One region of the Stenotrophomonas sp. C-A genome, then DNA from elsewhere that is predicted to be linked to it. Evidence: predicted binding sites of a transcription regulator. Region 1 holds the regulator's gene; the other holds the start of a gene.
The links. The regulator FliA, encoded in region 1, starts transcription of late flagellar genes. The targets are predictions, from matches to a motif close to TAAAGTTTNNCNNNCNNNGGCCGATAA.
Positions count from the first base shown of each region.

Region 2: the regulator FliA is predicted to act here: its motif matches at 4,556-4,582, upstream of ACW5IY_RS21845 (GGDEF domain-containing protein).

Region 1 is NZ_CM132916.1:2,221,793-2,229,711, forward strand. Features, by position in the region: gene ACW5IY_RS10495 (chemotaxis protein CheW) at 1-172, opposite strand, end outside; gene ACW5IY_RS10500 (ParA family protein) at 169-951, opposite strand; gene motD (flagellar motor protein MotD) at 956-1,972, opposite strand; gene ACW5IY_RS10510 (flagellar motor protein) at 1,974-2,714, opposite strand; gene ACW5IY_RS10515 (chemotaxis protein CheA) at 2,816-4,648, opposite strand; gene ACW5IY_RS10520 (protein phosphatase CheZ) at 4,651-5,256, opposite strand; gene cheY (chemotaxis response regulator CheY) at 5,256-5,648, opposite strand; gene ACW5IY_RS10530 (RNA polymerase sigma factor FliA) at 5,706-6,449, opposite strand; gene ACW5IY_RS10535 (MinD/ParA family ATP-binding protein) at 6,446-7,333, opposite strand; gene flhF (flagellar biosynthesis protein FlhF) at 7,320-7,919, opposite strand, start outside.
Region 2 is NZ_CM132916.1:4,715,361-4,723,279, reverse strand. Features, by position in the region: gene ACW5IY_RS21860 (ATP-binding protein) at 1-1,847, shown strand, start outside; gene ACW5IY_RS21855 (sulfite exporter TauE/SafE family protein) at 1,954-2,733, opposite strand; gene ACW5IY_RS21850 (YchJ family protein) at 2,836-3,228, shown strand; gene ACW5IY_RS21845 (GGDEF domain-containing protein) at 3,232-4,512, opposite strand; gene egtB (ergothioneine biosynthesis protein EgtB) at 4,663-5,934, shown strand; gene egtD (L-histidine N(alpha)-methyltransferase) at 5,931-6,905, shown strand; gene ACW5IY_RS21830 (lytic murein transglycosylase) at 6,990-7,919, shown strand, end outside.

The sequences.
Region 1 (7,919 bases):
CGTAGATCACTTCGGCCGGAAGATCGTCCCAGGTCGGCTCGCGTTCGGCGTCCGCTGCAATCGCCGGGCACGCTTCGTCGCTGGCCGGCGGCGGTGCAGCCGGTGGCGCCACGGCGATCGCTTCGCCCAGCAGTTCGTCCAGATAGTCGTCCAGTACGCCGGTGCTGTTCATGCGGCCTGCTCCAGGGCGCGGGCATCCTCGCCGAGGATCCAGTTCAGGGCGCGGCGGTAGGCGGCCAGGCCGCGGCCCGGGTAGTCCTCACCAACGCTTGGCAGGGTCAGGCCGGCGGCGTTGCTGATGCGGGTGTCGATCGGAATGGCGTCTTCCCACACGCGGGTGCCGTGACGATCCTGCATCGTGCGCAGCGACTCGTTGCCGGCGCGGGTGCGGCGGTCGAACAGGGTGGGCAGGATCGAGATCGGCAGCGGGCGACGGCGCGAGCGCTCGACCATCTCGCCGGTGCGGACCATCCCATCCAGGCCATGCAGAGCCAGCGGCTCGGCCTGGGTGGGAATGATCAGGCGGTCGGCCGCGGCCAGTGCGTTGATCATCAACAGGCCGAGGGTGGGTGCGCAGTCCAGCAGGATGTAGTCGTGCTGTCCCTGATGGCGGCCAAGCGCGTTCTGCAGGGCCAGGCCGAGGCCGGGCTGGTTGGCGCTGCGGCGTTCCAATGTGGCCAGCGCGGATTGTGCACAGACATAGTCCAGACCGTGGATGCTGCTGGCATGGCACAGGCTGGAAAGATCGGCCGGCGGGGCGCCGAACAGTTCCAGCACGCCGGCCGGCGGCGGATCCACCGGCACGCCGAAGGCGCGGCTGAGCGAGGCATGCGGATCGAGATCGATCAGCAGCACGCGATGGCCAAGCGCGGCCAGGCCGCGGCCGAGGGCGAGGGTGGTGGTGGTCTTGCCGACTCCGCCCTTCTGGTTGGCGACTGCCCAGATGCGCATCGGTTTACTCCTTCATTGCCGGGGGAACGGCGGCGCCGACGCGGCTGCCAGCCGGCACCGGCGGCAACTTCACCGGTGCGATGGGGGAGGTGGGGGCGGTAGCCGGAGTTGCCGCGGCTTGCTCGGTGTCGGTGCTTTGGGTGGCGCCGGTGGCTGCGTTCAGGCGCTGGCCGAGCGGGTCCACCGAATGCGAGGTGTCGGCCAGGATGATGACCATCACCCGACGGTTGCGGTTGCGGCCCTGCGCGCTGTCGTTCTCTTCGCGCGGGCGGAACTGGCCGTAGCCGACCATCGCCAGCCGCGACGGTTGCACGCCCTGGTCGGCGAACAGGTGCACCACGCTGGCCGCGCGGCCGGCCGACAGTTCCCAGTTTGAAGGGAAGGTGGCGGTAGCAATCGGTACATTGTCGGTGTGCCCTTCCACGCGCACGCTGTTGGGCACGTCACGCAGCACCTCGGCCAGGCTGGCCAGGGTCTGCCGTGCATGCACGTCCAGCGCGGCCGAGCCGGTGGGGAACAGGATGTCGCTGTTGATCTCGACTTCGATCCACAGCTCGGTGCGGCGCACGCTGATCATGCCGCGGTCGATCAACGGCGCCAGTGCAGCGGTAAGGCGGTCGGCGATGCTGTTGAGCTGGCGCTCGGCCCGCGCGATCTGCTCCTGGTTGTGCACCGACACCGGCATGCGCATCTGCGAGGCCATCGATGGCAGCAGGGTCGGGTCGTGCGAGGGCGCAGGCGCCGAGGGCCCGATCTTGGTGCCGGACTTGATCACCGAGGGGCTGTCCCAGCCGCCACCCTGCACCTGCTTGTTACCCACCTGCACCGGATTGATGGTGCGCGGTGCGCCACCGAAGGCATCGGTCAGCGCGTCGGCCATGATCCGATACTTGCCCTCGTTGACCGAGGAAATCGCATACATGACCACGAAGAAGGCCAGCAGCAGCGTCATCAGGTCGGCATAGGGGATCGCCCATGCTTCATGGTTGGCGTGCTCTTCGTGGTGCTTGCGGCGGGCCATGTCAGTGCAGGAAGCCGGAAAGGTTGGTTTCGATGTTGCGCGGGTTCTCGCCCTGGGCGATCGAGATCAGGCCTTCGATGACCATTTCGCGGTCGCGGGTGTTGTGCGAGATCACACTCTTGAGCTTGGCGGCCACCGGCAGGAACAGCAGGTTGGCCGAGGCGATGCCGTAGATGGTGGCGGTGAACGCTGCGGCGATGCCGTGGCCGAGCTTGCTCGGGTCGGCCAGGTTCTTCATCACCGCGATCAGGCCGAGCACGGCGCCGATGATGCCGAGGGTCGGTGCGTAGATGCCCATCGCTTCAAAGACCTTGGCGCCGGCCTGGTCCTGATGCTCCTGGCTGCCCAGTTCGATTTCCAGCATGTGCCGCATCGATTCGGGTTCAACGCCATCGACCAGCAGCTGCAGGCCCTTGCGCAGGAACGGGTCCTGCTGCGCTTCCACCTGCGACTCCAGGCCCAGCAGGCCCTGGCGGCGGGCGATGTTGCTCCACTCGACGATCTGCTGGATCAGTTGGCGGCGATCACTGTGCGGCGGGCGCACGACCCAGCGCACGATCTTGAACGCATGCTTGAACACCGCCGGCGAGGTATGCAGCAGGATCGCGGCGACGGTGCCGACGATGACGATCACGAACGCCGCAGGCGACCACAACGACGCCAGGCCGGCGCCCTTGAGGATGCTGCCACCGACCAGCGAGGCCAGGGCGAGAAAGAGTCCAATGAGGCTGAGTCTATCCATGGTTCCGGTATCGGCGTGTATGAATGGGACTTGAGACACCGGTAGATCGCGTACAGACGGTAGTCACAGTTTTCGGGTCGCCGGGCGACGCCCGGCGGGGGTCATCGCAGTCCGTCCACGTCCAGGATCAGGGCCATGCGACCATCGCCGATCAAGGTTGCACCTGCATAACCACGCAGGCCGCGCAGGGCTTTCGGCAGCGGCTTGATGACCACTTCCTCGCGCCCGCGCACCTGGTCCACGACCAGCCCGAAGCGCGCTTCGCCGGCCTGCAGCACCACGATGGTCAGCAGGGGCGAGGCGGCCGGCGTCACATCCAGCCACTGGCGCAGATCGACCAGCGGCAGGGTGTGCGAGCGGCGGTCGAGCACGGCACGGCCATCGAACCAGCCCAGCGACGTGCGCGGTGCGTGCAGCACTTCCATCACGCGCGCCAGCGGCAGCGCGTAGACGTCCTCGCCGGCCTGCACCAGCAGGGTTGGCAGGATCGCCAGGGTCAGCGGCACGCGGATCAGGAAGCGGCTGCCACGGCCCAGCTCCGACTGGATCTGGATCTGGCCGCTCAGTTCGCGGATGCGTGACTGCACCACGTCCATGCCGACGCCGCGGCCGGAGATGTCAGTGACCTGCTGCTTGGTCGAGAAACCGGGCAGGAACACCAGGTGCAGGCATTCCTCGCTGCTCAGGCGCGCAGCCGCTTCCGGGTCGATCAGGCCCTTCTCGCGTGCCTTGGCACGCAGCTTTTCGGGGTCGATGCCGGCGCCATCGTCCTGCACCTCGATGCTGACGTAGTCACCTTCCTGCTGCGCCGAAAGCCGCACGTGGCCCATCCGCGGCTTGCCCTGCGCCTCGCGCAGGTCGGGCATTTCCACGCCATGGTCGATGGCGTTGCGGACCAGGTGCACCAGCGGGTCGGCCAGCGCTTCGACCAGGTTGCGGTCGAGCTCGGTCTCGGCGCCGATCAGTTCCAGGTCCACTTCCTTCTTCAGCGAGCGGGCGACGTCGCGGGCCACCTTGGGGAAGCGGGAGAAGACCTTGCCCACCGGCTGCATGCGGGTACGCATCACCGCCGACTGCAGGCGGGCCGTGGCGATGTCCAGTGTGGACACGGCGCGGTCCAACTCTTCATCGCGCAGGCGTGCACGCAGGGTCTTGAGCCGATTGCGTGACAGCACCAGTTCGCCGATCAGGTTGACGATCGCGTCCAGGCGCTTGGTGTCCACGCGTACGGTGTGTTCGGCCTCGGCCAACGGCTTGGCGGCCGGCTTTGCCACCGGTGCCGGTGCGGCGACCGGGCGCGGGGCTGCAACCGGCGCCGGTGCCACGGCGGCAACAGGCTTGGTGCCCGGTGCGGCGCCACCGTGCAGCTCGTCGAGCAGGGCTTCGAACTCGTCTTCGCTGATCAGTCCGTCGTCGGCTTTCTTCGCTGGTGCGACCGCGGTCGGCGCGTTGCCACCATGCAGCTGGTCGAGCAGGGCCTCGAATTCGTCGTCGGTGATCAGGTCGCTGCCACCCGCGGCGGGTGCTGCTGCGGCGGCGGGTGCCGCCACGGCACCGCCGTGCACGTCGAACTGGGCGATCAGGTCCGGCGGCGCATAGCCCGGCTCGGTGCCGGAGGAAACTGCATCCAGCATCGACTGCAGGTAGTCCAGCGATTGCTGGGCCGCGTCGAAGTGATGGGCCTGCAGCACCGCCTGGCCGGCACGCGCGGCGCCCAGCGCTTCTTCAGCGGCATGGCACAGCTCCACCATGGCGGTGACGCCGAGGAAGCCGGCGCCGCCCTTGAGCGTGTGATAGCCGCGGAACACCGCGTTGAGCTGATCGCTGTCCTGCGGTGCCTGCTCCAGCGACACCAGCTGTTCGCCGAGGCGATCCAGGATTTCCTGTGCCTCGATGATGAAATCGGCAGTGATGTCGTCGGATACCGCGCTCATGCTTACAGCCCCAGATCCGACAACAGGTCGTCGGCGTCGTTCTGCGAGACCGCGTGGCGGTCCAGTCCCTTCAGTGCCGGCCCGGCCAGTTCCGGGTCGGTGCGATGCTGTTCCGGCGGCAGGCCGAGCGCGCCGAAGCCTTCGTGCACGCGGCGGACGATGCCGACCACGCGACGGATGATCTGCCCGGTCAGGTCCTGGTAGCTCTGGGTCAGGGCGATCTCGGTCAGGTTGTGGCGGATGCGCTCGAGCTGCGCGTCCTGGCCCGGCTGCAGGCCTTCGGCGCGCAGCTGTTCGGTCAGGTTGCGGCATTCCTCGGCCAGGTCCAGGGTGCGGTGTGTGGCCTGTTCGGTCATCGCCACCACGTGGTCCAGGCGCGCGCAGGCATCGTCCAGCTCGCCGGCTTCGCTCGGCACGGTCGGCAGTTCACCCAGCGCCTGTCCCAGCTCGCGGGCCAGCCGCGAAAGACCGCTCATCATCGGCTGCGTGCGCAGCGCGACCAGTCCGTCGATGCGTTGCCGCCAGGCGGCTTCGTCACCGGACTCCAGCGCGTCCAAGGCCTCCTGCAGGCGCAGGGCGAGGGCGTTCTTGTCGACCGTGGTATCCATCAGGCGCTGGCCGCCAGGCGTTCGAAGATCTTGCCCAGCTTCTCTTCCAGCGTCTGCGCGGTGAACGGCTTGATGATGTAGCCGTTCACGCCGCTCTGGGCGGCTTCGATGATCTGCTCGCGCTTGGCTTCGGCGGTGACCATCAGCACCGGCAGCGTCTTCAGCTTGGCGTCGGCGCGGATCGCCTTCAGCAGCTCGATGCCGGTCATCACCGGCATGTTCCAGTCGGTCACCACGAAATCGAACGGCTGGCTCTGCAGCAGCGACAGCGCGGCATGCCCGTCCTCGGCTTCGGCGGTATTGGTGAAGCCCAGATCGCCCAGCAGGTTCTTGACGATTCGACGCATGGTCGAGAAGTCGTCGACGATCAGGATGCGCATGTTCTTGTTCAAAGCAGAATTCCTTTGTTGTTCATTCCGGACGGCCGGGGGCAGCCGCCTCGGGGATGTTCATTCTTCGAGGCCGGCGTCGGCGGCCTCGAACAGCTTCAGCCGGCCACGCAGGCGCAGTACCGCCTGGCCGTGGATCTGGCAGACCCGCGACTCGCTCACACCGAGCACCGCGCCGATCTCCTTCAGGTTCAGTTCCTGCTCGTAGTACAGCGAGAGCACCAGCTGTTCGCGCTCGGGCAGGTGGCCGATGGCCTTGCCCAGCTCGCGGCCGAACTCGCCGCGCTCCAGCACCTGCTGCGGGGTTGGGCCGCCCTGGGCCACGGTGTCCAGCTCGCCCTGGTCCTCGATGCGCGATTCAAGGCTCAGTACCTGGCCACGGGCAGCGTCTTCCATCAGCCGCAGGTACTCGGGCAATGGCATCTCCATCGCGGCGGCCACTTCGGTGGCGCTGGCGGCACGGCCACTGCTCTGTTCCAGGCGGCGGATGGTGGCGGCGGCATCACGTGCACGGCGGTGCACCGAGCGCGGCACCCAGTCGCCACGGCGGATCTCATCGATCATCGAACCGCGGATGCGGATCGAGGCGTAGGTCTCGAACGAAGCACCCTGGTCGGCGTCATAGCTGCGCGAGGCTTCGATCAGCCCCATCATGCCGGCCTGGATCAGGTCGTCGACCTCGACGCTCGCCGGCAGGCGTGCGGCCAGGTGGTGGGCGATGCGCCGCACGAGGTCCGAATGCTGGGCGATGACCTCGTTGGCCGCCGTGCGCTGGACTTCCCGGTACTGGGCTGCGCCTTTCATGCGGCCACCCCGCGCTGCTTGAGGATACGCTCGAGGAAGAACTCGACGCCGCCACGCGGTTCGGTCGGCGCCTGCCAGCGTGCGGTGCGGCGGGCAATCTCGGTGATCGCCAGCGCGGCCGGGCTGGACGGGTAGGCCTTCACCACCGGCTGCTGGCGCTGCACCGACAGACGCAGCCAGTCATCCTGCGGCACGCAGCCCAGGTAGTTCAGCGAGACATCGGCAAGGAACTTCTCGCACACGCGGGTCAGCTTCTCGTACAGCACGCGGCCTTCGTTGGGGTCGCGCACCATGTTGGCAACCACCTGGATGCGGTCCACGCCGCGTTCGCGCGACAGCACCTTGATCAGCGCATAGGCGTCGGTGATCGAGGCCGGCTCGTCACAGACCACCACCACGGTGTCCTGCGCGGCCTGGCAGAAGGTCAGCACGCCATCGGTGATGCCGGCGGCGGTGTCGACCACCATGATGTCCAGTTCGCGTTCCAGCTCGGAGAATACGTTGACCAGGCCGACGTGCTCGGCCGGGGCCAGTTCGGCCATGTGGCGGCGGCCAGATGCGGCCGGGACCACCAGCACGCCGTTCGGGCCTTCGACGATGACGTCATCCAGCGTGCAGCGGCCGGCGACCAGGTCTGCCAGGGTAAAGGTGGGGTTCAGGCCCAGGATCACGTCGATGTTGGCCAGGCCGAGGTCGGCGTCCAGCAGCAGCGTGCGCTTGCCCATGCCAGCCAGCGCCACGGCCAGGTTGGCCGAAACGTTGGTCTTGCCCACGCCGCCCTTGCCGCCAGTGACGGCAATGGTGCGCACAGGGCCGAGCGGCTCGCTGCGGGTGGCCGACAGCGGGAAGGTCTTGGTCAGCTTGGCGTACTCACGCGACGGCATGGTTCAACTCCGGGTTGCAGGGCATATCGGCCGCGCGGCGCAAATCTTCAAGGCGAAGTACGAGATTGGCTGCACTGGCCCGGTGCAGGTCCTCCGGAACGTCCTGGCCATCGGTCACCCAGGTGATCGGCAGGGCGTGGTCCACGGCCACCGACAGGGCATTGCCGAAGCGGCCGGTCTCGTCCAGCTTGCTCAGTACCAGGCCCTGCAGGTTGGCAGCGCCGAAGCGGCGGACCACCTCGTCCATGTCGCCGAAGCTGGTATTGGCCGGCAGCACCAGCAGCGTGCGGACCTGGCGGGCGGCGCGCAGCCACTGCAGCTGGGCGGCCAGTGCGCGGTCGCGCGGGCCCAGGCCGGCGGTGTCGATCAGTACCAGCTTGTAGTCCTTCAGGCGTTCCAGCAGCTGGTCCAGGTCGGTGCCGCTGTTGGCCTCGTGCACCGCGATGCCGAGCTGGCGGCCGTAGCCGTACAGCTGCTCGCGGGCACCGATGCGGGTGGTGTCGGTGGTGACCAGGGCCACATCACGCGGCGCGTGCTTCTCGGCGAAGCGCGAGGCCAGCTTGGCGATGGTGGTGGTCTTGCCGGC
Region 2 (7,919 bases), 2.3 Mb from region 1:
CGCTGCTGGTCGATGACAAGCATTACAACGACGTCGCCGAGTGGGTGAACCGTACCCACCTGGGCATGCGCTTCACCTACTACCGCGTGCGCCGCAACGATGATGCGTTCGCGCGCGAGCCGTCGGCGAAGTCGCTGCTGCACAAGCTGGAACTGCGCGAGCACGTGTTCGAAAGCTGGCTGCGCCGTGAGCTTGGCAAGCGCTTCGACTACGAGTGCGTTGATGCCAAGCAGCTGCGCAACGTCGATCGCGGCATTACCCGCGAAGGCCAGGTCAAGCATCCGGGCGACCGCTTCGAGAAGGACGACCGCAGCGCGGTGGGCGACCGCCGTCGCTGGATTCTCGGCTTCAACAACCACGACAAGGTCGGCGCCTTCGAGCGTGAAGCGCAGGAACTGGCCAAGCGCATCGCCGGCTGCGAGACCGACATCGCGCGCCTGCGTGGCCAGCGTGATCGCGACAACGAGCGCCGCCTGGCCTGTCACGAGCTGGTCAGCATCAGCTGGAATGAGATCGATATCGCCGCCCCGCAGCAGCGCCTCAGCGATATCGAAGCGACGCTACGCGACCTGCGCGAAGGCAATGCCGACCTCGCCAAGCTGGCCAAGCAGATCGATGCGGTGCGCGCGGACATCGAACAGTCGCGCCGCACCTATGAAGACGTCCGCGTCGAGCGTGGCCAGCTGGTCAAGGAGCGCGATCGCCTCGACCGCGCACGCCAGCAGAGCCGTGCGCTGGTGCTGCCGAGCCTGGCCCAGGAGCAGGAAGCCGGCCTCGCCGAGCGCCTGCAGGAGCAGGGCCCGCTCAGCCTGGAAACGCTGGAAGCGCACATGCGCCAGGTCAGCAACGCGCTGAACGAGCAGCTGTCCTCCTCCCAGCAGGACCTCAACCGCATCGAGAACCAGCTGATCGGCTGCTTCCGTCGCTTCATCCAGCAGTGGCCGGAGGAATCGGGCGACTTCACCGTGTCGGTGGCCTCGGCCGAGGACTTCCTCGCACGCCTCGAACGCCTGGAGCGCGATGGCCTGCCGCAGCACGAAGAGCGCTTCTTCGATCTGCTGCAGAACCAGAGCAAGAACAACCTGCTGGCCCTGCAGCGGCACAGCGCCGAGGCCCGCAAGTCGATCGGCCAGCGCCTGGACGAAGTGAACGCCAGCCTGGAACAGGTGCCGTTCAACCGAGGCACGCTGCTGACCATCGAACTGAACGACCGACGCCTGCCGGAAGTCGGCGAGTTCCACCTGCAGCTGCGCGAAGTGCTGTCGCAGCAGCAGACCGAGCAGCGCGAGCTGGCCGAATCGCAGTTCACCGTGCTGCGCCAGCTGGTCAATCGCCTGGGCTCGCAGGAAGGCGAGGACAAGCGTTGGCGCGAGCTGGTGCTGGACGTGCGCATGCACGTGGAGTTCATCGGCGTCGAGCTGGATGCGGAAACGCGCCAGCAGGTCGAGATCTACCGCAGCGGCGCCGGCAAGTCCGGTGGCCAGCGCCAGAAGCTGGCCACGACCTGCCTGGCGGCCGCGCTGCGCTACCAGCTCGGTGGTGCCGACAGCCAGCTGCCCAGCTACGCCGCGGTCGTGCTCGACGAAGCCTTCGACAAGGCCGACAACGAGTTCACCGCACTGGCGATGAACATCTTCGACAACTTCGGCTTCCAGATGGTGGTCGCCACCCCGCTGAAGTCGGTGATGACGCTGGAACCGTTCATCGGCGGCGCCTGCTTCGTCGAGATCAGCGGCCGCCACGACTCCGGCGTGCTGCTGATCGAGTACGACGAAGAAGGCAAGCGCCTGAAGCTGCCCGAGCGCAGCCGACAGCAGGCCAACGAACCGGAAGAAGCCGAGGCCTGAGCGCCTCGGTCCATCTACCTGTAGAGCCGAGCCATGCTCGGCTGCTGTTCGCGACCGGAACCCACGTGCCAGCCCAGGTTGGCACCTACCGGGTCGTGAGGTTCATTCACGAACCGCGGAACGTATCCCACGCCATCCGCGCGATCAGCACCACCACCAGCCCCACGAACAGCTTGCGGATGAACGGCGTGCCGCCCTTCAGCGCCAGGCGCGTGCCCACCACCGAACCGATGATGTTGGCCGCTGCCATCGGCAGCGCGAACAGCCACAGGATGTTGCCGGTCGGCACGAAGAACGAGATCGCCGCCACATTCGTCGCCAGGTTAACCACCTTCGACGCCGCTGACGCGCGCAGGAAATCCAGCCCGAAGAAGCGTACGAACAGGAAGATCAGGAAGCTGCCGGTGCCCGGCCCGAAGAAGCCGTCGTAGAAGCCGATCGCCGCACCGATCGCCAGCGCGATCGCCAGCTCGCGGCGACCGATCTCCTGCGGGCGGTGCAGCGCGCCGAAGTCCTTCTTCCACAGTGTGTAGGCCAGCATCGCGATCAGCAGCACCAGCACCAGTGGGCGCACCGCGTCCTTGGGCAGCAGGCTTACCGCCGTGGCCCCGGCGAAGGAGAAGATGAAGGCCGTACCGGCCGCGAACAGTACCGGCTTCCACGGGAAGCGCACATTGCGCGCATAGCGCCAGGCCGCCGCACCGGTACCGAACATCGAACTGAACTTGTTGGTACCAAACAGCATCGCTGGCGTCTGCTGCGGCAGCACCGTGAACAGTCCAGGCAGCTGCACCAGGCCACCGCCACCCACGGCGGCATCCACAAGACCGGCGATGAAGGCGATCACCACCAGCCACCACAACTCGGGGGGAACCAGTTCCAGCACGGCGATCAATCAAGGTGGGGGCGCGACAGCATACGCCTGTCCTGTACCCGGCGACCTGTGCCGTGCGTGGATCAATCCGCGCAACCCGGCGACAATGCTGATATGAGCCGAAAACCTGCCGATCCCTGTCCCTGCGGCCTGCCCGCCGACTATGCTGCCTGCTGCGGCCGCTTCCACGCCGGTGAAGCCGCGCCGGATGCCGAGCGCCTGATGCGTTCGCGCTACAGCGCCTATGTGCGGGGCGTGGCCGACTACCTGCGCCAGAGCTGGCACCCGGACACGCGTCCGGCCGAGTTGTCGCTGGATGATGCGCCCGGCCAGCGTACGTATTGGCTGGGCCTGACCGTGCACGAGCACACCGTCACCGGCGCCGACAGCGCTGAGGTCCGGTTCACCGCGCGCTACCGGGTGGGCGGCGGCAGCGCGGTGAAGATGACCGAGCACAGCCGCTTCCTGCGCATCGAAGACCGCTGGTATTACCTCGACGCGCTCTGAGCCTCAGCCACCGCGTACTGCCAGCACGCCCTGCCCGGCATACGCGCGCACCTGGTTGCGGCCTCCGTCCTTGGCGACGTACAGCGCCTGGTCGGCAGCCTTGACCACCGCCGCCGGCCGCAGACCGACGCGGGTGTCGGCCAGACCGATGCTTACCGTTACCTGCACTACCTGTCCGCTGCCGCCGCGCCCGCGCTGCTGGCGCCCGGCGTCATCGTCGCGGCTGCGGGTGCTGCGGTCACGCAGCTGCATGCGGGTCTCCTCGATGCTCTGCCGCAGCGCCTCCACGGCATCCATGCAGGCTGCCGCCGGGCGGTCCAGGAACACCACCGCGAACTCCTCGCCGCCATAGCGGAACGCACGTCCACCATCACCCACGCGCGCCAGCCGTGAGGCCACCAGGCGCAGCACGTCGTCGCCGGTGTCGTGGCCGTGGGTATCGTTGAACGATTTGAAGTGGTCCACATCCACCATCGCGATGCTGTAGGTGCCGCGTGCCCGCTGCAGGGTCTCGTTGAACGCGCGGCGCCCGGGCAGGCCGGTCAGCTCATCGCGGAAGGCCATGTGGAACGACTCCTGCAGCATCGCGCCCAGCATCAGCAGCAGGGCGGCGCTGCTCAGCGCCGGCAGCAGCACCGGCTGCAGGAACACCCTCGGCAGCATCCACCACAGGCACAGCAGGGCCAGCAGCATTGCTGTATGCAGCGGCCTCGGATGCCGCCATGCCTGCCAGCCCAGCGCCGCCGTGGCCAGCAGGAACAGCAGCGCCGGCAGCTGCGCCAGCGCGTTCCACTCGGCCGGGATCCACGCCCAGTGACGGTTCGACAGCAGATCGTGCATGCCGCGCGGCTGCTGCGTGGCCAGCAGCAGGAAGATCAGCAGCGCCGTACCGCTGGCGACGGAGCGCAACAGCAGGTCGTGGCGGCGCCGCCCGCGCTCCGGCCACAACGACAGGCCGGCGAACAGCAATGGCAGCCACGCCGAGATGGCATGGAAGCGCAGGGGTGTCAGCGCGCCGACATGACCGTTGCGCAGGTAGCCGCCGACATCCTGGTGCAGCAGCGCGAACATGACCGCCACCACCAGCAGCAGGCACAGCGACCGTACCTGATGGTAGAGCAGGGCCAGGCCGGCACCGAGGCAGGCCAGCAGCCAGGGCAGGATGCGCTGCGCCGGGCTGGCCACGTCTGCGGTATCCAATGCGGTCCATACCCCCACGGCAACCAGCAGGGCGGGCAGCACGAACAGGTAGTGCGCAGGCTGGCGGAGCGGATGCAGGGGCAAGCAGGAATTCCAGCGCGGTGACGACGCGGCCGCAGCATTGCCGTTAGCGGCGCGCGTGCCTGCATCTTGAATGCGGGGGGCTTACCCATGTGAACAAAGTGACGCCGAACCATGACATCGCACTCACCGTCCTGCGCCGATGCTGCCCACATGGACAGCGTACCCACCGCCGTCGCTGCCCCGCAGCACGATCTCGCCCACCAGTTCGCACGGGTGCGTGCGCGCAGCATGCAACTGGCCGCGCCGCTCAGCGCCGAGGACGCCATGCTGCAGAGCATGGCCGATGCCAGCCCGAGCAAATGGCACCTGGCCCACACCACCTGGTTCTTCGAGCGCTTCGTGCTGGCGGGCTTCGCTGCTGCACCGGCGCATGACCCGGCCTGGGATTACCTGTTCAACAGCTACTACAAGAGCATCGGTCCGGCGCATGCCCGGCCGCAGCGCGGGCTGCTGTCGCGGCCATCGCTGCAGCAGGTGCGCGACTACCGCCAGCAGGTCGATGCACAGGTGCAATCGCGGCTGGCGGCCGGCGACCTTGATGAGCAGGCACTGCAGCACCTGCAGTTGGGCCTGCAGCACGAACAGCAGCACCAGGAACTGCTGCTCACCGACATCAAGCATGCGTTCTGGTGCAACCCGTTGCAGCCCGCCTACCGCGAGGACCTGCAACCTGCCGCCAGCGCTGCCAGTGCGCAGGGCTGGATCGAATCACCCGAGCGCATCGTCACCGTCGGTGCCGCAGCCTGGCCGCTGCATACCGCCTTCGCCTACGACAACGAATCGCCAGTGCATCGCGTGTTGCTCCCCGCGCACGCACTGGCCGAGCGTCCCGTCAGCAATGCCGAGTACCGCGCCTTCATCGACGCCGGCGGCTACCGTGAGCCGCGCTGGTGGCTCAGTGAAGGCTGGGTAGTGCGTGAAGCCGAGGACTGGCGGCATCCGCTGTACTGGGATGACGCCCTGCAGCGCGAGTACACCCTGGGCGGTTGGCGCGAACTGGATCCGCACGCGCCGGTCTGCCACCTCAGCTACTACGAGGCCGATGCCTGCGCCCGCTGGGCCGGCGCGCGCCTGCCCAGCGAGTTCGAGTGGGAGGCCGCTGCCGCGTCGCAGCCGCTGCGCGGCCATTTCGCCGATGACGATCGGCTGCACCCGCAGGCAGCGCGGGGCCGTGGACTGCGACAGCTGTTCGGCGATGTATGGGAATGGACCCACAGTGCTTACGGTGCCTATCCCGGTTTTCGACCCTTCGCCGGCAACCTCGGTGAATACAACGGCAAGTTCATGTGCGGGCAATGGGTACTGCGCGGCGGCAGCTGCGTGACGCCCCGCGGCCATGTGCGCGCCAGCTACCGAAACTTCTTCATGCCACCGGCGCGCTGGCAGTTCTCCGGGCTGCGCCTGGCCAGGGACCTCGCATGAGTACGGTGCAGGACGCGCTGCACGCATTGACCGATCTCACCCCCGGGCGCCAGCAGATCCTGGCTGACGTGGTGGCCGGGTTGTCGCGCACGCCCCGCCAGCTACCGTCCAAGTACTTCTACGATGCACGCGGCTCGCGCCTGTTCGAGCAGATCACGCAGACCCCCGAGTACTACCCCACGCGCACCGAGCTGGCCCTGCTGGCGCGCGTGCTGCCGGACATCGCCCGCACCGCTGGCCCGCGCCTGCACGTGGTGGAGCTGGGCAGCGGCAGCGGACGCAAGACCGCGCTGCTGCTGGCCGCCCTGCACGACCCGGTGGCCTACACACCGATTGAAATCTCGCGTGCCGCGCTGCTGTCCAGCATCGACCATCTGGCACCGGCGCTGCCTGAGGTGGAGATGCTGCCGGTCTGTGCCGACTTCACCCGTCCCGTGGCCGTGCCCCTGCCCGAACGTGAGCCTGCGCGACGGCTGCTGTTCTTCCCCGGTTCCACGCTGGGCAACTTTGAAGGCGAAGACGCGGTCGCACTGCTGCGCGCGATGCGCCAGACGATGGGCCGCGACGGCCTGGCCCTGGTCGGCATCGATCTGCACAAGGACCCGGCAATGATCGAGGCCGCCTACAACGACGCGCAAGGCGTCACCGCCGCATTCACCCTCAATCTGCTGGCGCGCCTCAACCGCGAGATCGGCAGCGACTTCGATCTCGATGGCTTCCGTCATCGTGCCCGCTACAGCGTCGCGCGGCTGCGCATCGAGACCGATCTGGTCAGCCAGCGGGCACAGGACGTCCATCTGGATGGCCGGACCTTCCACTTTGCCGCCGACGAACCGATCCGCGTGGAGTACAGCCACAAGTACACCGACGACAGCTTCGAGTCGCTGCTGCAGGAGGCGGGACTGCAGGTCACGCAGCGCTGGAATGCCGACAGTCCCGCCTACGGCCTGCGCCTGCTGCGTGCCATCTAGGGCGGACGGCCAGCCGGTGCCCCTTCAGGTTCAGCAGTACCGCTACCCCTAAGATGGCCGTGCAACGGCAACACGGAGGACGCCATGCCCATTCTGACCACGCTCGGCCTGGCGGCCGCTCTCGCCTCGCCCCCGGTGCTGCCTGCAGCATCCAATGCCAGCGTCGATCCGGCCTTCAGCCGCTGCCTGGCGGGTCTGCAGGCCACGGCCACCAGCCAGGGCATCAGCGCCGTCCGCTTCAATGAGATCACCGCCGGGCTCACCCCGGACCCCAGCGTGCTCGGCCTGCTCGATGCGCAGCCCGAATTCACCACGCCGATCTGGGACTACCTGGCCGCGCTGGTCGATCGCCAGCGCGTGGCTGATGGTCGCGCCATGCTGCAGCAGCACCGCGACCTGCTCGATCGGGTGTCGGCGCAGTACGGCGTCGATCCGGCCACCATCGTCGCAGTCTGGGGCGTGGAGAGCGACTACGGCCGCGTGTTCGGCAAGCGCCCGCTGCTGCAGTCACTGGCCACGCTGTCCTGCGCCGGCCGTCGCCAACCCTTCTTCCGCGGTGAACTGCTGGCGCTGCTCAAGCTGATCGACCGCGGGGACCTGCAGGCACAGGGGCTCACCGGTTCCTGGGCCGGTGCCTTCGGGCACACGCAGTTCATGCCCAGCACCTATGCGCGCATCGCCGTGGACGGTGATGGCGATGGCCGCCGCGATCTGGTCGGCAGCATTCCCGATGCGCTGGCGTCCACCGCCAACTACCTCAAGCGCGCCGGCTGGCGCAGCGGAGAGCCCTGGGGCATGGAAGTTCGCGTTCCTGCGGGCTTCAACGCCAGCCAGGCGGGGCGTACCCAGCGTCGCGCCCTGGCCGACTGGCGTGCGCAGGGCGTGACCGCGCTGGATGGCAGCGCGTTGGCTCCGGTCAACCTGCCGGCGGATGCGCGCGCCGCCCTGCTGCTGCCGGCCGGCAACAAGGGCCCCGCATTGCTGGTGTTCCGCAACTACGACGCGATCTACAGC